Regions from separate parts of the Shewanella sp. 10N.286.52.B9 genome, predicted to be linked through region 3. Evidence: predicted binding sites of a transcription regulator. Region 3 holds the regulator's gene; each other region holds the start of a gene.
The links. The regulator NrdR, encoded in region 3, represses ribonucleotide reductase genes. The targets are predictions, from matches to a motif close to AAACACNANATNTNGTGTTT.
Positions count from the first base shown of each region.

Region 1: nrdA (class 1a ribonucleoside-diphosphate reductase subunit alpha) is a predicted target of NrdR. The motif match lies at 1,575-1,594, and genes of this name have one in related genera.
Region 2: nrdD (anaerobic ribonucleoside-triphosphate reductase) is a predicted target of NrdR. The motif match lies at 5,792-5,811, and genes of this name have one in related genera.

Region 1 covers NZ_MCTY01000164.1:18,891-26,874, forward strand. Annotated here, with positions in the region: gene nrdA (class 1a ribonucleoside-diphosphate reductase subunit alpha) at 1-1,370, opposite strand, end outside; gene BCU91_RS09450 (HAD-IA family hydrolase) at 1,834-2,502, opposite strand; gene ubiG (bifunctional 2-polyprenyl-6-hydroxyphenol methylase/3-demethylubiquinol 3-O-methyltransferase UbiG) at 2,653-3,378, opposite strand; gene gyrA (DNA gyrase subunit A) at 3,735-6,437, shown strand; gene BCU91_RS09465 (serine hydrolase domain-containing protein) at 6,518-7,663, opposite strand; gene serC (3-phosphoserine/phosphohydroxythreonine transaminase) at 7,975-7,984, shown strand, end outside.
Region 2 covers NZ_MCTY01000217.1:67,333-75,316, reverse strand. Annotated here, with positions in the region: gene BCU91_RS18605 (AAA family ATPase) at 1-314, shown strand, start outside; gene BCU91_RS18600 (VF530 family protein) at 429-779, shown strand; gene BCU91_RS18595 (hypothetical protein) at 899-1,765, opposite strand; gene ribA (GTP cyclohydrolase II) at 1,794-2,408, opposite strand; gene BCU91_RS18585 (YibL family ribosome-associated protein) at 2,495-2,851, opposite strand; gene nrdG (anaerobic ribonucleoside-triphosphate reductase-activating protein) at 2,991-3,464, opposite strand; gene nrdD (anaerobic ribonucleoside-triphosphate reductase) at 3,611-5,731, opposite strand; gene rssA (patatin-like phospholipase RssA) at 6,138-7,112, opposite strand; gene BCU91_RS18565 (DEAD/DEAH box helicase) at 7,231-7,984, shown strand, end outside.
Region 3 covers NZ_MCTY01000212.1:28,130-36,113, reverse strand. Annotated here, with positions in the region: gene BCU91_RS17635 (hypothetical protein) at 119-1,273, opposite strand; gene ettA (energy-dependent translational throttle protein EttA) at 1,815-3,482, opposite strand; gene glyA (serine hydroxymethyltransferase) at 4,045-5,301, shown strand; gene nrdR (transcriptional regulator NrdR) at 5,458-5,907, shown strand; gene ribD (bifunctional diaminohydroxyphosphoribosylaminopyrimidine deaminase/5-amino-6-(5-phosphoribosylamino)uracil reductase RibD) at 6,049-7,203, shown strand; gene BCU91_RS17610 (riboflavin synthase) at 7,267-7,923, shown strand.

The DNA.
Region 1 (7,984 bases), on a different contig from region 3:
CCATTTGGATCATCAATATTCTTCAACGGTTTAGTTGGCAAGGCGATTTCTAAACAAAGGTTTGATTGCTTAATTGGCGCAACTTGCGGATCAAATGGGCTGTGAGTATTGCTGTGATCAACATTTTGAATGTAGATTCGGCCTGTTGATGCACGCTCTTGCATCATCAATGAAAATAATTCAACTGCTTTAATCTCTTTACGACGAATGCTTAAGTCAGCTTCATACTGAAGGTATAGACGTTCAAATTCGTCTTGATCAGCGAAGAAAGCGTCGTATAAACCTGGCACATCAGATGGGCTGAATAGGCTGATGTTTTGACCTTTGATTAAACGTTGGTACATCAATTTGTTTAGCTGTACACCGTAATCAAGATGGCGAACACGGTTGTCTTCAACACCACGGTTATTTTTAAGTACCAGTAACGATTCAACTTCTAAATGCCATAACGGGTAGAATAGGGTAGCTGCACCACCACGTACGCCGCCTTGAGAGCACGATTTAACCGCTGTTTGAAAGTATTTGTAAAATGGTAAGCAACCGGTATGGAATGCTTCACCACCGCGAATAGGGCTACCTAATGCACGGATACGACCGGCATTGATCCCAATACCTGCGCGTTGACTAACGTATTTTACAATTGAAGATGCGGTCGCATTGATAGAGTCAAGGCTGTCGTCACATTCAATTAATACACATGAGCTAAATTGACGTGTCGGAGTACGTACACCTGCCATAATTGGGGTTGGTAAAGAAATCTTAAATGTTGAAGCCGCGTCATAAAAACGTTTGATGTAATCTAAACGGGTGTCTTTTGGGTAACGCGCAAATAAACAAGCTGCCACTAAAATATACAGGAACTGAGCACTTTCATAAATTTCGTTAGTGACCCGGTTTTGAACTAGGTATTTGCCTTCAAGCTGTTTAACTGCAGCATAAGAAAAGTTCATATCGCGCCAGTGGTCAATATAACCATCTAAAATGGTTAATTCTTCTGACGTGTAATCTTCTAAAATATGCTTATCGTATTTGCCAAGTTCAACCAAGCGAGTGACTTGATCAACTAACTTCGGTGGCTCAAATTGGCCAAAAGCTTTTTTACGTAAATGAAAAACAGCAAGTCTTGCAGCGAGGAATTGATAATCAGGCGCTTCTGGTGAGATTAAGTCTGCTGCTGCTTTAATAATGGTTTCGTGGATTGCTTCAGTTGGAATACCGTCAAAGAATTGTAGATGAGAACGTAATTCAACTTCTGAGACTGAAACGTTTTTCAATCCTTTAGCTGCCCACTCGATAACGCGATGAATTTTGTCTAAATCGATTGTTTCGCGTTCGCCACTGCGTTTTGTGACTGTCATATTGCTGTTCATTAAAAAAGCCTTGATTGTAAAATAGTTTGCGTGATTTAAATTTTGGATCTTTTTTAATCGTCTCGTTTACGATCGCCATTAAATCACAATACGGTCCCTTGTAAGTTGATCATCCATAAGCACTAACAACGTAATATATCCAAGAAATACGAGTGTTATTTGAAGACCCAAAGCAGAAAAAGCCTTGTGTCTTGTTCTGATGTCACACACAAGATATGGTGTTTAATTAAAACTTACATACAAGATAGTGAGGTTTGGGGCGATTTGCAAGCAGCAATTTAGTGAATAAGTTGTGGATATCTTATGTATAGTGGCCAATGTTAGTGAAGGCTAACCTGCTAGGTCAAAATACACGATATTTTGTTGGTTAAGATTAATATTTAGCCGAAAAAAAACGTGAGCTCGATCGCTACAATATTCGGCGATCGATTGTTTTGTTAACAAAATTATTTGCTATTTATATTTAAGATTTGTTAAGGAAAGCCTGATGTAAGTCGGCAACCTTGCTGAACTGAAAATCACTCGGCCATTCATTGGGTTTATCTTGCTCTGACAAATAACCCCATAATGCGATAGCGCCTTTCATCCCAGCATTACGGGCGGCAATTAAATCCCTTTCAGCATCACCTATATATAGGATGTCCTGTGGCAGGCAATTAATTTGCTGGGCAGCAAGTAACATTGGCGCGGTATGTGGTTTGGAGTGCTGGGTGGAGTCACCACTGATAATCGCAGTGAGTTTGTGCTCGATGTTTAAGGCCTTAACCAATGGCCGAGTAAAACGGGCTTGTTTATTAGTAACAACACCATAAGGGATGTCACGTTGCTCTAATAACAACAGAAAATCATCAAAACCGCTAAATAATGATGCTTTTTCACCATTGACCCGTTGGTAATGCACTAACAAAGCTTGCTGAACTTCGATTTGTAACTCATGGGAAAGCTCAGGTATACCGGCTTTTACAAGCGCCAAACTACCATGGGAGGCAGCATAGCGTAAGTTATCAATACTTTTACTAGCGATACCGCGCTCTTGCAAACTTAAATTTAATGCATGGACAAGATCTGGGGCTGTATCAGCTAATGTACCGTCTAAATCAAAGAGTACACCTTTAATCTTGTTCATAGTTATCCTAAGCGTGCTGAAGTTATTAGCGATTACTTAATCCGATTATGAATTAAGTGAAGGATTAAAGTAGTAATGTCACTGATTCACTGCAGTATTACTACTTTAATATTGTTCTACTATTTATGGCTGGCTATTAAAGATGACGATGTGATACTAATCAGCTTTTTGGGTGGCGATCATATAATTAACGTCAACTTTATTCGTGTACTTATATACACCCGTTAAAGGATTAAAGCTTATCCCAAGAGCATCACGGCAATGAAGCTCTGTTTGGTCAACCAAATTGATTAACTCAGACGGTTTAATGAACTTACTGTGGTCATGCGTGCCAACTGGCAGCATCTTTAAAACATATTCAGCGCCAACAATTGCTTGAATATATGACATCAGGTTACGGTTAATGGTTGAAAAGAACACATAACCGTTAGGTTTAATCATATCGCAGCATGCTTTAATCACTGATAATGGGTCAGGGACGTGCTCTAACATCTCCATGCATGTGACCACATCATAATAGCCTTGATGTTGCTGTGCATGTTCTTCTGCGGTCATGGTTTGATATTGGATATCGATGCCAGTTTCTAATGCATGCAGTTTAGCCACTTCAATTTGCGCTTCACCCATGTCTAAACCTGTTACATTGGCACCAATTTTAGCCATGCTTTCTGACAAAATACCACCACCACAACCGATATCTAATACTTGCTTACCAAAAATACCACCACTGGTTTGATCGATATAATTAAGGCGTAATGGGTTAAGTTGATGCAAAGGCTTGAAACTGCCATTAGGATCCCACCAAGACTGGGCCATTTGGGCAAATTTTTCTATTTCTTGATGATCTACATTTTGCGGCGTGGTTTGTTCTTGGTTAGACATGTCGAGAACCCATTAATTATTAGTATTTATTGCAGGTATTATAACCATTGGATTGAATAAACATAGTGAGATGAAGCAAGATTTCACTTTGGTTGACGGAATATTGCTCAATGTCTGCCCATAAAAACGACATCAGTATTTTATGGGGCAATTTATCAAAATGAAATACGCAAATAATGTAATAGAGATAGTTGAATTTAAAGATTTTTTGACAGCTTTTGTCCTCGCGTTAATATTTCCTTGTTCTAGGGTCTAGCCTCTTTAAATATCTGTGTTAGAATGCCAAATCACGTTTTTGAGCTACACAATAAAATGGAATAATTATTGTGCGCTAATTTTAGGGGAACGAGCAGTTTATGACTGATCTGGCATCATCAATTTCGCCAATTAACATCGAAGACGAACTAAAGAATTCATATTTAGATTATGCAATGAGTGTAATCGTAGGTCGTGCATTACCTGACGTTCGTGATGGGTTAAAACCTGTTCACCGTCGTGTGTTATTTGCCATGAACGAGTTGAAAAACGACTTCAATAAGCCTTATAAAAAATCAGCTCGTGTTGTTGGTGACGTAATTGGTAAATATCACCCACATGGTGACACGGCCGTGTACGATACGATTGTTCGTATGGCACAACCATTCTCAATGCGTTACACGCTCGTTGACGGCCAAGGTAACTTTGGTTCTGTTGATGGCGATTCAGCAGCGGCGATGCGTTATACCGAAATTCGTATGCGTAAGTTGGCACATTCTTTATTAGCTGACTTAGAAAAAGAAACCGTAGATTTTGTACCTAACTATGATGGTACTGAATTTATCCCAGCGGTTTTACCTACTCGTGTACCAACATTATTAATTAATGGTTCGTCTGGTATTGCGGTTGGTATGGCAACAAATATCCCGCCACATAACATTTCAGAAGTGATTAAAGGCTGTTTAGCATTAATTGAAGAACCTGAGTTATCTATTGAGCAATTAATGGATTACATCCCAGGTCCTGATTTCCCGACAGCAGCCAGCATTAATGGTCGTAAAGGGATCATTGACGCGTATAAGACCGGTCGTGGCCGTGCGATTATGCGCTCAAAAGCTGAAATTGAAGACAATAATGGCCGTGAGCGTATTATTGTTACTGAAATCCCATATCAGGTTAACAAAGCCCGCTTGATCGAAAAGATTGCTGAGCTTGTTAAAGATAAAAAGATTGAAGGTATTACTGGTCTACGTGATGAATCTGATAAAGACGGTATGCGCATCGTTATCGAGATCAAACGTGGCGAAGTCGGTGAAGTTGTTTTAAACAACTTATATGCGCAAACTCAAATGCAATGTTCTTTTGGTATTAACATGGTGGCATTGACCAATGGTCAGCCTAAACTGTTTAACCTGAAAGAAATGCTAGAGTGCTTCATTCTTCACCGTCGTGAAGTGGTGACGCGCCGTACTGTATTTGAATTACGTAAAGCCCGTGAACGTGCTCATATTCTTGAAGCATTGGCTATTGCATTAGCTAACATCGATCCAATCATTGCACTAATTAAAGAATCGCCAACCCCTGCGGAAGCGAAAGTAAAATTAGTGGCACAAGGTTGGGATCTTGGTAACGTTCAAGGCATGCTTGAAAAAGCCGGTGATGATGCTGCTCGACCTGAATGGTTAGAGCCAGAGTATGGTATCCGTGAAGGCAAGTACTTCCTGACTGAGCAACAAGCACAAGCTATTCTTGAGCTACGTTTACATCGCCTAACAGGTTTAGAGCACGAGAAGATTCTTTCAGAATACGAAGAGTTACTTGAGTTCATTGCAAGCTTATTATTCATTCTTCGTAGTCCTGAGCGCTTGATGGAAGTGATCAAAGAAGAATTAGAAGAAATGCTTGAGCAATACGGCGACCCACGTCGTACTGTTATTAACCAAAACGAAGTTGATATGAGTCTAGAAGACTTAATCAATGAAGAAGATGTAGTCGTAACACTTTCTCATATGGGTTACGCCAAGTACCAACCGTTAACTGACTATCAAGCTCAGCGCCGCGGTGGTAAAGGTAAAGCTGCTACTAAAGTAAAAGATGAAGATTTCGTCGAAAAACTATTAGTTGCCAATACCCATGATACGATTTTATGTTTCTCTGATTTTGGTAAAATGTATTGGTTGAAAGTTTATCAACTACCACTGGCAAGCCGTACCGCTCGTGGTCGCCCAATCATTAACTTATTACCATTGTCAGATGGTGAGCGTATTACTGCAATTCTACCTGTTCGTGAATATGCAGATGACAAATATATTGTTATGGCTACCGCTCACGGCACCGTGAAGAAAACCGCATTAACGGCTTACAGTAACCCACGTGCGAACGGTATTATTGCCGTTAACCTTAAAGACGACGATCAACTAATTGGTGTTGATATTACTGACGGTAGCAACGACATCATGTTGTTCTCAAACGAAGGTAAAGTGGTTCGCTTTAACGAAAAAGTACGTGATTCAGAAACCGGTGAAGTGAAGAAAGATCCTGAAACTGGTGAAGACATGATTGCGATTCGTCCAATGGGCCGTACAGCAACAGGTGTTCGTGGTATCAAACTTGAAGATGGTCAGAAAGTTGTTTCGATGATCATTCCGAAAGTAGAAGGTGATATTCTAACTGTCACTGAAAACGGTTATGGTAAACGTACTGATTTAGCTGAATATCCAGCTAAGAGCCGTGGCACTAAAGGTGTGGTTTCAATCAAAGTAAGTGAACGTAATGGTGCTGTAGTAGGCGCAGTTCAAGTTACTGAAACTGACGAAATTATGCTAATTAGTGATAAAGGCACCTTGGTTCGTACACCATCTGCTGGCGTGTCGTTGATTGGTCGTAACACCCAAGGCGTAACGATTATCCGCACTGCAGAAGATGAGAAAGTCGTTGGCTTGCAGCGTATCGAAGAAATTCAAATGGATGAATCTGAACTTGATGCTGAAGCAGAAGGTCAAACAGTAGAAGGCGAAGTAGTTGCAACTACTTCTGATGCTGAAAACCCTGCAACAGATACACCTGCACAAGATGACGAATAAGTTATTCTAGTGACAAAAAAGGATGCCAATTGGCATCCTTTTTTATTGCTTGTCATTTATAGATGATAATGACGTCCGAATTAGTTTTGCTGTTTAAATACATCATGCCAAAAAGCAGAACTCAATTTAGCAATAACTCTCGACTCACCATTCAATAGCATTACCATGCCGATATTCAGCTCGGGAGAATAGGAAATTTCAGCAACATAACCCGCTACCCAACCAGCGTGATAAATTAATGGCCGGCCTTCAAACTCATATACCCGCCATCCTTTGCCGTAATAAGCATTATCAAGGTAGGTACGCCAATCTCGGCGGCGAAGCTCCTTGGTTGTTTTAACGCCTGGCGTCGTCACATCATTAATCACAGCGCTTGAAAGTACAGCAGGTTTCTCGCCTAAGTTGGCGATTAACCACTTGGACATATCAGTAATGCTCGCATTGACGCCTGCCGCTGGAGCCAGTTCATAGTAGTTTGGTTTTACTGATACTTTTTTAAAGCCTGATTTAGTCTTAATGTGTGGCTCTGCGCGATTTTTTTCCGCCATAAATGCTGTATAGCCTGTTGAGGCGTTATTCATCTCTAGTGGCTTAAAGATGCGTTTTTCAATGTAGTTCTCGTAGCTTAGGCCACTTTTTTGCTCAATGGCAGATTCGATAAATGAAAAGGCTACATTCTGGTAGCTATAGCAAACGCCAGGCCTGCACATTGGGGTTATTTCTGAAAACTTATTTAGAATTTTATCCTTGCTTACATTGGCATTGACTAAGTTATCGTAGCTATTTGGCATTAAGCCTGTGCTTTGACCGATAATATGGCCTAGGTTAATTTTCTGACTGGCTTTAGGATCAGCTAATACAAAGCTTGGAAGATAAGCATTTATCGGTTGTTGCCAGTCAAGTTTATTTTCCTGGACTAACATACTGGCCAGAGTACCTGCAAAGGTTTTAGATACAGATGCAAGTCGAAACACCGTATTGGCATTTACATTTAAAGCGCTACCTTTGCTGCGTTTACCGTAATAACTGAGCTTTAGAATCTTGTCGCCTTCGACAATAACAAACGCACCGCCCGGGACTTTGTTCTTTTTAAGTTGCTGATGAAATTTTTGCTTAAATTTATCAGATACGCCGTTATAAATTGAAGCATGTGTTGGCTTACTGACAAGGACAGTGCTTATTGCTAAAGAAAGCGTGCCTACGATAAAAGCCGATTTTGAAAACATGTAAATATCCATGACCGCGTTACGGTATTTATTATTCTAGTTAACACTGACACAAGGCCAATCTCCAAAGAGACTATAACCTAATGCTTTAGTATGACTATTGTTGTGTAATTTTTCTCACTTTACTAGTGATAAATAGCACTTAGTTTTTAAAATAGCGTTGTCGTTTATTGTCATTAACTAGCAATAAAGCTCGACAGAATCAGCATTGATGATTAATTTTCATTTTAGCTGCCAAACAGTTGCGATATACTGCTGAGAATTCGATACATTATGAATGTGTTAACTAAAAACGATATAAGGACAATGCTGTGAGCGCTA
Region 2 (7,984 bases), on a different contig from region 3:
CGCTTCCACACATGGAGGACATGCTAAGCACCTGTAAAATGGTCAACCCAAAAATGGTGGCTGCAATAGTCGTCAGTCAATGCCCTGCTCTGCCATCGCAATTTAAGCGTATTTTAGAGGCCAAGGAAGTAGTGCAATCATTTGGCTTAAAAGCGCTAAATGCCATTACCTTCAATCGTAATATTTATGATGACAGCGAAGAAAGTGGCTCGTCAGTGCTTGAGATTGACCCTGAAGGTAAAGCAGCAGTAGAAATTCGCGCCATAGCCGAAGAGCTTTTTGCCATTCCACCAGATAATAGCTTCGAGTTTTAGGTCTGATATGCTGAAGTTTCAGTGTGGTTAACTTAGCACTGAAACATTTCAGCACTAACGTCATCAGCAAGCCAATGTTATAATGTCGGCAAATTGGTAAATTAAGCTGCGTACATGACTCAAGCAAACAATCCTCTTCATGGAATTAAATTAGAAACTATTGTCACTGAATTAGTGGAAAAGTATGGCTGGGAAGAATTAGGCAGCCGCATTAATATTCGCTGTTTCCAAGATAATCCAAGTGTTAAATCCAGCCTCAAGTTTTTAAGAAAAACCGAATGGGCCCGTGATAAAGTTGAATACTTATGGCTAAAAACCAACAAGCTGCCTTTGCCTGCTCCTAAAGTTTATGATGCAGCAAAATCAACGACAAAGGCTCATCAAGGCTCGGGTGCCAAACCTGTGTCCAAAGCGCAAAATAATAAATGCACTGCAGGTGTTAATGCTGATATTTGGGGCAAATAAACACCATTGATAAACAAGCGGTCTGAAACAAACCTCTAACTACCTGTTTATTCGGTAAATAGTACAAAAAAGCCTGATTGGTTTAATTAAACCATCAGGCTTTTTTGTAACCGATGAAACTACATAGGGAATTCAAAAATTAATCGCCACACCTGTAACTCCCCATCAGTTTGATAACTCATACCAAATCGGTCTGTACTGAACCATCCCCAACCTAACGGCTTAGACAAGGCTAATGTCACTCCCACTTCATAGGAATATTGCGTAAGCACATTTTCTTGCACTGGGGTAACAAACTTAAGTTTATCGAAATACCAGCGCCCCGCTACAAACAAGCGTGGCTCAACGGTATACTCACCCCAATCCCAGCGTTGATTTAAGCCAAAATCAATGCCAGATTGCAATACAGAATAGCCATCAGAGCTGTCATTGATACTGCTTTTATAGCCAGCATAATAAATTCGGTTAACCCACACCGGATTATATTTGGGTTGTGCCAATTCATATAACGCTGAAAAACCAGTAGAGAAAATCCCCACATTACTGGAATTTGAAAAGTTATGCCCGTAGCCCAAATCTAAATAGGTTTCTAGGGTGAGCTGCTCGTCATAAAACCATTTGTACTCAATCCCTGGGGTTATGGTCATAGTGCCGACACCATCGGGTAGTTCACCTTCTGGCAAGTCACTAAAAGAGTAATTAAAAAAGCCCAATGAAACTGGCAACCTTAGGGTCAGCAGGTGATCATCGGCCTGTTCAATATCAAATGCGAAAGGAATATTGGCCACTGCAGCGCTCTGGCCAGAAGCGCGATAAATCCCGCTGCCAATATAATTTGCAAAAGCGTAATGGGAAAGATCGGGGTTGTCAGCATCAAATTGAGCCTGACAAGGTTGAACAACAAAAAGCGCTGCAATAGCTATTACAGCGCTTTTATATAATGGAAATTGATTTGCTTTAAAACCAGTAAACCAACTCAGTAACATGATTTAATCTACGCTATTTCGTCAACTGTTATTTATTGTCATCAATAAAATGGTGTTCTGTCATCATATGACCTAACTCGGTTGATTTGGTTTTTAAATATGCTTCATTGTAACGGTTTTTGCCCACTTGCAATGGAACTCTTTCGCTCACTTCAATGCCAACTGCCTGCATGGCCTTCACTTTACGTGGATTATTGGTCATTAACTTCACTTTGCTAACACCAATTTGAGCTAACATAGGTTCAATCATATCGTACTTACGCATATCAGCTTCAAAACCTAAACGTTCGTTAGCTTCAACAGTATTGGCACCTTGATCTTGCAGTTCGTAGGCTCGGATTTTATTCAGTAAACCAATGCCACGGCCTTCTTGTCTTAAATAAAGAATAAAACCTTGGCCTAATTCAGCAATATTTTGCATTGCAGTTTGCAGCTGAAAACCACAATCACAACGCAAACTAAACAAGGCATCACCGGTTAAACATTCAGAGTGAATACGACCTAACATTGGCTCATTAGCATTTAGCTCACCAAACGTTAGCGCAACATGTTCTTTACCGGTTTCGGTATCTTCAAAACCATGCATTGCAAATACGCCCCAAGGCGTAGGTAACTTAGAAGTGGCGATATATTTAATCGACATTGACCAACCTTTCAGACAACGCTCAATTTATGAGTCTCATCATCCATGCAACTGACTTACGTCATAACTAATAGGGATAAACTGGATTAGAATTTTGCTGGGGCAAAACCAGTTACTGCTTTAATATTCATTTCGCGGCCAAGCGCAGTCATTGGATGTACAACAACTAATCCTTTAACTGATTTTTTTAATTTACCCATGTCTGCTTGTTCCGCTTTGGTCAGCACACGACTAAATTTTAGTTCTTTTACATCTTTACCGGCTTTGTTTAATTGACGTGATTGCTGATTTTTCAAACTTGCAATACGTTTTGTTACTGTCGCGATCTCTTTTTTAAACTGCATGATAACCGCTTTATCTTCACGGGCTTGTGCAGCAGCAAGTTTACGGCGAAACTTTTCTGCTTTATCGTTTAATGCTTGCAGTTCTTCTTTTAAATTCATTGTGTTACCTTAAATTTCAACATTGTGCCACTGACACAATAACATGCTCAAACACAGCACTTGTATCAATCCAACACGTTTACGGAGGCGAAGTATAACAGTTCGTTAGACGAAACACATTATCCACAGCAGCTTATGGTTAATCTATTTGAACTAAATCATGAATAATTTGATTACTGCTACCACGCCACTTCAAACTGGGATCCGCTAAATCTTGCTCGAACTTGCCATCCACTAACACATCTACATAGTCTAATACTTGCAGTTGTTTGAGGGACATTTGATCGAGCTTGTAGCCACTCCATAGCCAAATGTCTTTATCTGGGCATTGTTGTTTTACCCGTTTAACCAAAGACAAAATGCTGTCGAGATTAGCTGGGAATAATGGGTCGCCACCAGAAAGTGATAAACCACGGCGCTTGATACGAGTATCATTTAAATCAGCAATAATTTGATCTTCCATCATTTGGCTAAATTCATGGCCTGAACGAGGATCCCAAGTAGACTGATTATAACAACCACGGCATTGATGCTCACAACCTGAAACAAACAAGGTCGCGCGAGTACCTGGGCCGTTGATCACATCGATAGGAAAATACTGATGGTAATTCATAATCACTTCTCTTACTGCTCATTGTCGCGTAAATACTCACGCTGTAAACCTATTGGCATCACTAAGGCCAAACCAAAACAAGGCGCTTAAAGCGCCTTGTTGGGTTAATCACGGAATTAGCTTTGCTAACTTCATGAATTTGCTATTTATAAATGCTTAACGCGGCGTTTAACTTCTTCTTGCTTACCATAGTTAAATGGTCTTGCATCAGGGCTGCCTAGATAACCACATACACGACGGGTTACCGACACACGGCTTGGCTCATGGTTGCCACATTTAGGGCACACAAAACCTTTACTGGTACAGTTAAACTCACCAACGTAACCACAGTCATAACATTCATCGATTGGGGTATTGGTACCGTAATAAGGCACTCTGGTGTAACTGTAATCCCAGACGTTTTCTAATGCTTCAATATTGTGCTGCATGTTCGGGAACTCACCGTAACAAATAAAGCCACCATTGGTGATTTCTGGGTACGGTAATTCAAACTCAATTTTATCGTATGGATTGACTTTCTTTTCGACGTCTAAATGGAAACTGTTAGTGTAGTAACCTTTATCAGTAACCCCTGCAACCACACCAAACTCTTTGGCATCTAGCTGGCAAAAACGACTACATAAGTTTTCACTTGGGGTGCTGTATAGGCTAAAGCCATAACCTGTTTCTTGTTTCCACGCTTCAGTCGCGCGCTTCATCACTGAGATAATTTCAATGGCTTTAGTGCGTAACAGCTCGCTATCAAACACGTGCTCATTAGTACCATAAAGTGCATTAATGGTTTCATGTAAGCCAATGTAGCCTAATGAGATTGACGCGCGGCCATTTTTAAAGATTTCAGACACATCATCATCTGCATTTAAACGAACACCACAAGCACCTTCCATATATAGGATTGGTGCAACACGCGCTTTTACACCCACTAAGCGGGCAATACGGGTATCGAGTGCTTTACGAGCGAGTGTCATTCTCTGTTCTAATAAGGCAAAGAAAGCGGTTTCGTCGCCCTTGGCTTCAATGGCGATTCTAGGTAAGTTTAAGCTGACAACACCTAAGTTGTTACGCCCTTCATGAATTAACTCACCATTTTCTTCATAAGTTCCTAAGAATGAACGACAACCCATTGGCGTTTTAAATGAACCAGTAACGCGTTCAACTTGTTCATAATTAAGAATATCTGGATACATGCGCATGGTGGCACACTCTAATGCTAACTTCTTCACATCGTAGTTAGCATCAGCAGCTTTATGATTTAGGCCATCACGAATAGCAAAAACCAGTTTTGGGAATACCGCTGTTTTACGGTTTTTACCTAGACCTGCCATACGTACTTTAAGAATCGACTTTTGAATTAAACGCGCTTCCCAGCACGAGCCTAAGCCAAAACCAAAGGTCACAAATGGCGTTTGGCCATTGGCGGTATGAAGGGTATTTACTTCATATTCTAAAGACTGGAATGCGTCGTAACATTCTTTTTCAGTTTGCGCCATGGCAAAGGCTTCAACATCTGCTACGCCCCACTCTTTACCGATAACCAACTGCTTTTGATAGCTCTTTTGAACGAACTCAGCTAATACTTCATCAATGCGGTTAATGGTGGTGCCGCCATAGATATGGCTAGCCACTTGGGCAATAATTTGCGCAGTTACTGCAGTCGCAGTTGAAATTGATTTAGGGGTATCAATTTCAGCATTACCCATTTTAAAGCCATGGGTTAACATGCCTGCTAAATCAATTAGCATGCAGTTAAACATTGGGAAGAATGGTGCATAGTCTAAGTCGTGATAATGCAGTTGACCTGACTCATGTGCAGCAACAATATCTTTTGGCAATAGATGCGACTTGGCATAATGTTTGGCCACGATGCCAGCAAGTAAATCCCGTTGAGTTGGAATAACTTTAGCGTCTTTATTGGCATTTTCATTTAAAATCGACGCGTCGCTTTGTTCAACCAAACCACGAATTTCGCAGTTCAATTTACTTTTGGCTTCACGGCAAATATCACGGTCGTGACGATACTCAATATAATGACGCGCAACCTCTTTATGAGGACCTTCCATTAATAAGTTTTCAACTAAAGCTTGTAAATGATGGATCTCAACTTCTTCATCGTTAGCAACTTGATCTCTAATCACACAAGCGACTGTTGAAGCATAGTCTTCATCAGCACTACCTGTAGCAGTTTCCATTGCTGCAACAATGGCATCCTTGATCCGCGACTCATCAAATAGAGTACGACAACCGTCCCTTTTAATTACTACAGGCATTACTTTTACTCCTTTTATGCACAGGATATAAACACTATATATCCACACATAATTATCAACAAACACAATATATGGTGCATTAGGCAATAATAGGCACTAAAAATCCATGATCTAGATCATGTTTTGATGAAGGGGAACAAAATGAAAAAAATTACTGCCAAGCTCAACACTATTTAGAAAAGTTGAACTTGACCAGGTTATAAAAAGCAGCTACTGAGTGCTGAAACGCCTATAAATAGACTGCTATTTATTACAGATTTAAACTGGTAATTGCAGGCTTATACGAATAGTTATCGCAGATTTATACAAATAGTTACCACAGATTTATACTGGTATATTGATGCTTAAACAGGTCATTTCAACCGTTAAAAATCAGTATGATTAAAGCAAAGCGCTTTAATTGGCGTTAATCATTTGGGCTAATACCAAGGGCTGCATAAATTAAATGCGCAGATTGGCGCACAGATTGACGGCCTGCTTCTATCGCTTCATCAGCACGATGAAACTCCATGGTACCGATATCAGCAAGCTGTGGCACTAAACACACATCCGGTGGATCGCCCATTAATCTGGCGCGTTTATGGCGCTGCTCTAAAATATCCATTGATTGCGACATCACCGCAATCATCCCAGGGTGAGATTTCGTGCTTGTGGAAAACTTTTCTGAAAAACTATTTATATACTCTTTACCTTTACCTAGCAGATCCATAAACGCCGACTCTGGCTCTTTGGCCACTAATTGCTTTTCAATTTCAGTGGGCGCACAGCTGGTCATTTGTTGAGGCAACATATGCATACTATTACGGCGGTGACCATTTAAGTCCACTGCCATCACTACATCAACGTCCATGGTGCGGCACATTGACACTGGCACAGGGTTTACCACTGCGCCATCCACTAACCAGCGATCATGCAATTGTACTGGGGGTAAAAAGCCCGGCATTGAACACGAGGCTCTTACCGCATGACGTAAATCGCCTTCTTTGAACCAAATTTCTTGGCCAGAATATAAATCGGTCGCCACTGCCGCAAACGGCTTTTGCAATTGCTCTATTTTTAGATCGCCTATTCGACCAGCTAAAACATCAAATACTTTTTCACCACTGATTAAGCCACCTTTGCGCCAGCTTAAATCCATTAAGCCTAAAACATCCCAACTAGAAAACCCACTCACCCACTCATGTAACTCTTCTAAATGATCATTAGCATAAGCTGCGCCCACCAGAGCCCCAACAGAGCAGCCAGCAATCTTTTCAGGGTGGATCCCCATGGCGGCCAGCTCTTTTATCACCCCAATATGAGCCCAGCCCTTAGCCGCGCCACTACCGAGGGCGATCCCAACACGAAGTGATGATTTATTTTCTTTTGAAGCCTTAGACATTTACCAAACCCTTAACCATTTTTGCACACCTAAGTAGCTTATCTTACGCTTAAGCTGTTGGCTATCAAGTCGCTTACACGTTATAATATCTGGCTATCATTTTTTAGGGGATTTACCTTTGTTATTTACCGATTTTTCTTTAGATAAACGCTTACTAGACAGTCTAAAGCATATGGGCATTTCTGAGCCAACAGAAATTCAGCAGCAAGCCCTGCCAATTGCCCTAGCGGGTAAAGATTTAATGGCATCATCTAAAACCGGTTCAGGTAAAACCCTGGCGTTTTTATTACCTGCTTTGCAGCGGGTAATATCGACTAGGGCCCTCTCTAAAAAAGACCCTCGCGTTCTGATTTTATTGCCAACCCGTGAACTTGCTCAGCAAGTCTATGGTCAATTACGTTTACTGGTTGCCAATACCCAATATAAAGCCATTAGTATTTTAGGTGGCGAGAACTTTAACGATCAAGCAAAATCGCTATCTCGTGACCCACACTTTATTGTGGCAACACCTGGGCGTATTGCCGATCATCTTCAACAGCGCCACTTATACCTAAATGGCTTAGAGTTACTGGTACTTGATGAAGCCGATCGCATGTTAGATCTTGGTTTTGCGCCACAACTTAAAGCCATTAATGACGCTGCAGATCATAAGCGCAGACAAACCTTGATGTTTTCAGCGACATTAGATCACGATGACATCAATGATATCGCCGCAACATTATTAAAGACCCCTAGCCATGTGGCTATTGGCGCATCGCATGCAGAGCATAAAGATATTGTTCAGCGCATCTTTTTAGTTGACCACCTTGATCACAAACAAGCCCTGCTGCAGCATATTTTAAAACATGAGCAACACAAGCAAGTGATCATTT
Region 3 (7,984 bases):
AACCTGCGGCTTAGTTATTCTTCTCATTAAAATAGCTCATTAAGCTAAATGCACTTAAATAAAAAAGCCACTTAGGTAATACCTAAATGGCTTTTTTTACTCGCAGCTTATAGGGCTATTAGTCGAAGTTTTTTTCATGCTCACTATTAGCGGGTTCAATACCCATAAAGTATTCATAACCTTTATCGGTTAAGCTTTTTTTGGAGGTGGCGTTCGCTTGGTTATTGGTATTAACCTGTTTAGGCTTCATTTTTATAACTTGTTTTTTACTGTCTTTGTTTGGCAAGCTGACTAGGTCATTTTGTCGAGACATATTATTGAAGTTATAGTTAAAAACGCCGTTTCCTTGAATGAACTCAACACTCGATTTATCTTGAGACTGGTATGATGCCAAAATGCCATGTTGCCCTAATGGCACCTCATGAAATAATTCTCGGCCTGTACCGATTTTTACCCCATCAATAAACCAATCAGCAGCGACATTACTCACTAAGGTGATCATGGCTGATTTTAACCCTAGCTTTTCATTAATGAGCGAATCAATTTTACTGTTATAAGAAGGCTTGAAAGCCATCTTGATCTTGTAGTTTAAATTACCACTCATGTTCATGCTGGCATCAATAACATCGTATGAAAGCAACACGCTACGATCATTTAAGAATGGATCCGTTTTAATGGTATTAGTGACAATGTAATTTTCAGAATCTTTAAGACAGTCGTTTATTGATTGGAATTTAGAACATAACGTCGAACCGTCTAAATCAACAGATTGGACTGTATCTGGTTTTGATACATCAGCGATTAGACGTTTGGTAATATCACTTTTTAAGGCGGCTAACTGCTCATCTTTATCGGTACGTTTAGTATTAATGGCATCGTACTCGGCCATAATAGTCTTGTACTCTCTACGAAGTGATTTGCCGTCAATATCATATTTGGTTTCTAACTGGTCAATTTTAAGCACCAGTTTTTCGATATCTTGGTAATAAGCATTAATGTTTGAGCGCGATAAAATTTTAGCCGGTAGTTTTGAGATAACGTGATCATACTCAGTTTTCTTACTCTTTATTTCAACACTGAGAGCATGATAATCAGATTCTTTTTTCTTATGAGTCGATAACTTGTCATTGGCAGAAATAAGTAAGCTGTCAATGTTGTATTTTTGCTCAATTTCTTCAAGTGCTTTAGTTTCACTGCTGGTAATAATTTCTAAACCAAATGAGCTGCTTGCATAAAAGCATAAAAACATAAATGTTATTCGACTATATCTCACTGATTTCTCCGTTTTTTCTTAATTTTTTTGGTGTATAGCAATTGCGCCATAACAAATGGTCAACAGTAAAACAATCCGTCAATAATTTTATATTACTGAAGTTGGTATGTCTTTACAAATAGATTGTTGTTTTTGAGTATTTTTTACAACATCGCCACAGCTCACGAAAATTAATTCATCTAGGCCATTTTTATACACTAAGGGATAAGTTGTAAATGATTTTTAAGCTGTTGTTAATTAGTAAAAATAGTCCATATGAATGATGAGTTTGGCAAGGGGCGGATAAACATGAACATAACGGCGCCGCTGCAATATGGTTTGGCGAGTTGTTAATATTTCAATTGTTTTTGGATATGAATTAATGGTGTCATTTTTATGACATTAATCAACAAAACTGCAGCTTTAACCTGTTTAGTGAATTTTTTAGTCATGAGATATAAAAATGCTCCTTTAGACTATTTACTTAAATATGGGTAAATAGTCATAAGGAGCATTTATTAACTTGCATCACCATTGATAGATATCGGCAGTGACGCGATTGTTATTTTGCAATACGTTTGTATTTCAAGCGGTGCGGCTCAATGGCTTCTGCACCTAAGTTTTCTTTCAGCCAAGTGGTATATTCACTGTAGTTACCTTCATAGAAGTTCACTTGGCCTTCATCACGGTAATCAAGAATATGGGTAGCGATTCTGTCTAGGAACCAACGGTCATGGGAAATAACCATGGCACAACCTGGGAACTCTAATAAAGCTTCCTCTAGTGCTCGCAGCGTTTCAACATCCAAGTCATTGGTTGGTTCATCGAGTAATAATACGTTGCCGCCAGCTTGCAATAATTTAGCAAGATGGACACGGTTACGCTCACCGCCTGATAAAGTGCCAATGATTTTTTGTTGATCTCCGCCGCGGAAATTAAAGCGGCCTACGTATGCACGACTCGGGATCTCAGTATTGTTGATACGCATGATATCTTGACCGTCTGAAATCTCTTGCCAAACTGTGTTCTTATCATTCATTGAATCTCGGAACTGTTCAACAGAGGCTATTTGCACTGATTCGCCGACTTCAATGCTGCCGCTATCCGGTTGCTCTGCACCTGAAATCATCTTGAATAGTGTCGATTTACCTGCACCGTTGGCGCCGATGATACCGACAATCGCGCCTTTTGGAACAGCGAAAGTTAAGTCATCAATCAATACTCGGTCACCATATGATTTGGTCAGGTTATTTACTTCAATAACCTTATCACCTAAACGTGGCCCAGGTGGAATAAATAACTCATTGGTTTCATTACGCTTTTGGTAGTCATTGGTGTTCAATTCTTCAAAGCGAGCCATACGGGCTTTGCCTTTAGATTGACGACCTTTAGCACCTTGACGTACCCATTCTAATTCTTTTTGAATGGTTTTTTGGCGGGCGCTTTCAGTGGCAGACTCTTGTTGCAGGCGGGCATCTTTTTGCTCAAGCCATGATGAATAGTTGCCTTCCCACGGTATACCTTCACCGCGGTCTAGCTCTAAAATCCAACCTGCGGCATTATCCAAGAAATATCTATCATGGGTAATCGCTACAACGGTGCCAGTGTAATCTTGTAAGAAGCGCTCAAGCCAAGCTACTGATTCAGCATCCAAGTGGTTGGTAGGTTCATCAAGGAGCAACATGTCAGGTTTTTCAAGTAACAAACGACAAATGGCCACACGGCGACGTTCACCACCAGAAAGCACTGCGATTTTTTCATCCCAATCCGGCAAGCGCAGTGCATTAGCGGCGCGCTCTAATACCATATCAAGGTTATGGGCATCTTGAGATTGAATAATGGCTTCAAGTTGACCTTGCTCTTTTGCAAGCGCATCAAAGTCAGCATCAGGTTCTGCGTAAAGTGCATACACTTCATCAAGACGGGTTAGTGCATTTTTAGCTTCACTGACTGCTTCTTCGATCGCTTCACGTACGGTTTGCGATTCATCCAGCTTTGGTTCTTGCGGTAGGTAGCCGATTTTTAAATCTTGCATCGGGCGAGCTTCACCTTCGATTTCGGTATCTAAACCGGCCATGATACGAAGTAGCGTTGATTTACCTGAGCCGTTTAAACCCAGTACACCAATCTTGGCGCCAGGGAAAAAACTAAGGGAAATATCTTTAAGGATTTGTTTTTTAGGTGGAACAATTTTGCCCACTCTAAGCATGCTGTATACAAACTGAGCCATTTTTATATCTCTTTGACTGGGGGATCGAACTAGGAATAGCACTAATTCTACTCGAATCGAGCAACAACTTAAAACCGATCTTTTTGCCGTTAGCTGTTTACGGTTTTTTTGAAGGAGACTTATGTTGCTGTAGTGGTCACTAAGCAGGGTTTCTGTCAGCTAATAAAGATGATTTTGTGAAATATTAAGCGGAGTGCTTATTGAGCCGTGACAGTCTAATTAATTTGTTGTTAACTCAAGATTATTTCATTGAATCCGCATTTTGCGGGTTAAAAAGTGATATTCGTGACTATTTTCACTGTTCGCGTTGTTATTTTTGTTGATTCATTTTTTAGAAAAGAGTTTTCTTAAAATTGTCACAAGGTTATGAAACTAAGCGTTAATTTGGATTTTTCTATGAAATACAATTGCCGAGCAACTCCATACAAGAAAATACAACTAACACAAGTGCAGTTCATGAGGAATTGCAACTAATTTCATGTTTCAAATGCTGGGATTGTGATCAATTGCGCTGTATCATACCGCGCAACCCTACTATAAGAATTAACAGCTGGAGTGAGTAATGCTGAAAAAAGCTATGAATATCGCAGATTATGATCCACAACTATTTGCAGCAATTGAAGATGAGACTCGTCGCCAAGAAGAGCACATTGAATTAATCGCATCAGAAAACTATACCAGCCCTCGTGTACTTGAAGCGCAAGGCTCACAGCTAACAAATAAGTATGCTGAAGGTTACCCAGGTAAGCGTTACTACGGTGGTTGTGAACATGTGGATATTGCTGAAGAATTAGCTATTTCTCGTGCTAAAGAATTATTTGGCGCGACATACGCAAACGTTCAGCCTCACTCTGGTTCTCAAGCAAACTCAGCAGTTTTCATGGCGCTTTTAGAAGGCGGTGATACTGTTTTAGGTATGAGCCTTGCTCACGGCGGTCACTTAACTCATGGTTCTCACGTTAGCTTTTCAGGCAAGTTATACAATGCGGTACAGTACGGCATTGATGAAGTAACAGGTAAAATTGACTACGCAGAAGTTGAGCGTTTAGCCGTTGAGCATAAACCCAAAATGATCATTGCTGGTTTTTCTGCTTACTCTGGGATCATAGATTGGGGCAAATTCCGCGAAATCGCTGATAAAGTAGGTGCTTACTTATTTGTCGATATGGCGCACGTTGCCGGTCTTGTCGCTGCAGGTATCTATCCGAATCCGCTACCTCATGCACACGTTGTGACAACCACTACCCATAAAACCCTAGCGGGCCCTCGTGGTGGTTTGATTTTATCTGCCATTAACGATGAAGCTATCTATAAAAAACTAAACTCTGCAGTATTCCCAGGTGGCCAAGGTGGCCCATTAATGCACGTTATTGCAGCCAAAGCGGTAGCATTTAAAGAAGCATTAGACCCTGAATTTACCACTTATCAAGAGCAAGTGGTTGCTAATGCGAAAGTGATGGCGAAAACCTTCATTGAGCGTGGCTACAATGTCGTTTCTGGTGGCACCGATAACCACTTATTCTTACTTGATTTAATCAACAAGGATATCACTGGTAAAGACGCAGATGCTGCGCTAGGTCATGCAAATATCACAGTTAACAAAAACTCAGTACCAAATGATCCACGTTCACCGTTTGTGACATCTGGTTTACGTATTGGCTCTCCTGCTATTACCCGCCGCGGTTTCACTGAAACTGAATCGGTAGAGTTAACTAACTGGATGTGTGATGTGTTAGATGACATCACTAACGAAGCTACTATTGAGCGCGTTAAAAACCAAGTGCTTGAATTATGCGCTAAGTTCCCAGTTTACGGTTAATGTCAACCGAGATTGATTAACATAAACAATGATCTATTTAACTAACGCGGATAATCTTTTCGATAAGGTTAACCTTGTAAAGTAAATAGGATAAACTTCAATGGTCGTAAGTACTCAGTGCTTACGGCCATTTTGTTTTTTATTTCAGGAGCGGATATGCATTGCCCATTTTGTAGCGCGACAGATACGAAAGTTATTGATTCAAGACTCGTGGCTGAAGGCCATCAAGTGCGCCGTCGCCGGGAATGTACTGAGTGTCATGAACGCTTCACCACTTTTGAAGGCGCCGAATTAGTCATGCCGCGGGTGATCAAGCAAGATGGCACTCGCCAACCATTTGATGAAGATAAGCTGCGTGGCGGCATGCTTCGGGCTGTTGAAAAACGCCCAGTTTCAATCGATCAAATTGAGCAAGCGTTAAGTAAGATTAAGTCCACTCTTAGAGCAACAGGTGAGCGTGAAATTGATTCGGCCATGATTGGTAATTTGATGATGGATCAATTGATGATCCTAGATAAAGTTGCCTATATCCGTTTTGCTTCAGTTTATCGCGCCTTTGAAGATGTTTCCCAATTCGGTGAAGCCATCGCCAAGCTGCAAAAATAATCTAGCTTATTTTTATTGCCGTCTTTAATTAATTGCAGTCTTACATTTGTTGGTATTGGCACTTTGTATTCTTGCCAATGATTAACCTTATTTAGCAGTTCTGAATTTTAATGACTGCTTTTTAGTTTCTAGAAGGTCTTTATGTCTCAGTGGTCAAAATGTGATATTGAAATGATGAGCCTTGCTATTTCATTAGCTGAAAAAGGCCGTTATACCACACGTCCAAATCCTAATGTGGGTTGTGTGATTGTCGCCAATGGCGAGATCATTGGTCAAGGTTACCATATTAAAGCGGGTGGCCCCCACGCCGAAATTCACGCCTTAAAAGATGTCGAAAATCGACAATTACAACAGCTACTCCCTCAAGCTACAGCCTATGTCACCCTTGAACCCTGCAGTCATTATGGCAAAACCCCGCCATGTGCTAAGGCATTAATTGCAGCCAAAGTGAAGCGAGTGGTGATTGCGCAAATGGATGCGAATCCGCAAGTGGCGGGTAATGGCGTTAGCATGCTTGAAGCGGCAGGTATTAAAGTTGATGTGGGTTTGCTAACAGCTGCGGCAAGCCAACTTAATATCGGCTTTATGAAACGCATGACTACGGGATTACCTGAAATCACCATTAAGCTGGCAGCCAGTTTGGATGGTAAAACCGCGCTATCGAATGGGGTATCAAAGTGGATAACCGGCCCCGAAGCCAGAGCCGATGTGCAAAAGCTGCGCGCCCGTCATTGCGCGCTAGTGACTGGCGTTGAAACTGTGTTAGCTGACGACCCCTCTTTGAATGTGCGCTACGAGCAATTGGCTAGTGTACAAAACAGCCTTGCTGAGTCTGACCTTCAACAGCCTTTAAGAGTGGTGCTTGATAGTAAAGCAAGGCTGACTGCCGACTATAAAATGTTTACTATTGAAACGCCGATTTTGCTGGTGTCTTGTGTCGACTATCCAGCAGAAGTAAAACAAGATTTTAAGTCCCATGTTAGCTTTATCACAATAGTGGCTAATAACGATGGACGAGTTGATTTGCATGCTTTATTTACACACTTAGGCCAGCATTGTAACTCAGTATTAGTCGAGGCTGGTGCCAGCGTTGCTGGTAGTGTTATTCAAAGTAAATTAGCTGATACACTTTATTTGTACCAAGCAATGAAAATATTAGGCAGTCATGGACGCAATTTGATGCAATTAGACGACTATCAAACTATGGATCAGATTCCTGATGTACAATTAACGGATTGTCGCAGAATTGGTACAGACCAACGACTGATTTTAAAGCTTAATTCGCCAGCGAATTAACTAATGCAATTTTGTCTATCGGTCGATGCTAAGCGTGGCCCAAAAGATAACAAGTGAGTAAATATGTTTACTGGGATTATTGAAGCACTAGGTACATTAAGAAAAGTTGAGCGTAAAGGCGATGATATTCGTTTGACTGTAGCCAGTGGCAAGCTCGACTTAACCGATGTAAAACTGGGTGACAGTATTGCCACTAATGGGGTGTGTTTAACCGTAGTACAATGTTTAGCAGATGGTTATGTTGCAGATATTTCTGCTGAAACCGTTGCCTTAACCGGATTTGCTAAATATAACGTCGGTCAAAAAGTAAACCTTGAAAAAGCGGTGACCCCAACGACCCGATTAGGCGGTCATATGGTTAGCGGTCATGTGGATGGTATTGCCACAGTGGAGCAGCGCCTTGTGCGTGGCCAAGCCATTGAGTTTTGGCTGGCAGCTCCCGCTGAGTTATCTCGTTATATTGCTCATAAAGGTTCGATCACCATTGATGGCGTTAGCTTAACGGTAAATGAAGTTGATCAGCACAGATTCAGATTAACCATAGTGCCTCACACTGCAGCTGAAACCACCTTATTAGCTTTACAAGCGGGTCATAGCGTCAACATCGAAGTTGACCTTATTGCACGTTATCTTGAACGCTTAATGAAAGTAGAACAAAAGCCAGCCACTGAAAGTGGTGTCACAATGGAATTGTTGGCAAGTGCTGGATTTATGCGATAACTGATTATTACTGGTAAATATTATTACCGGAGCATATTTACTCTATATCGCTGATATAGAC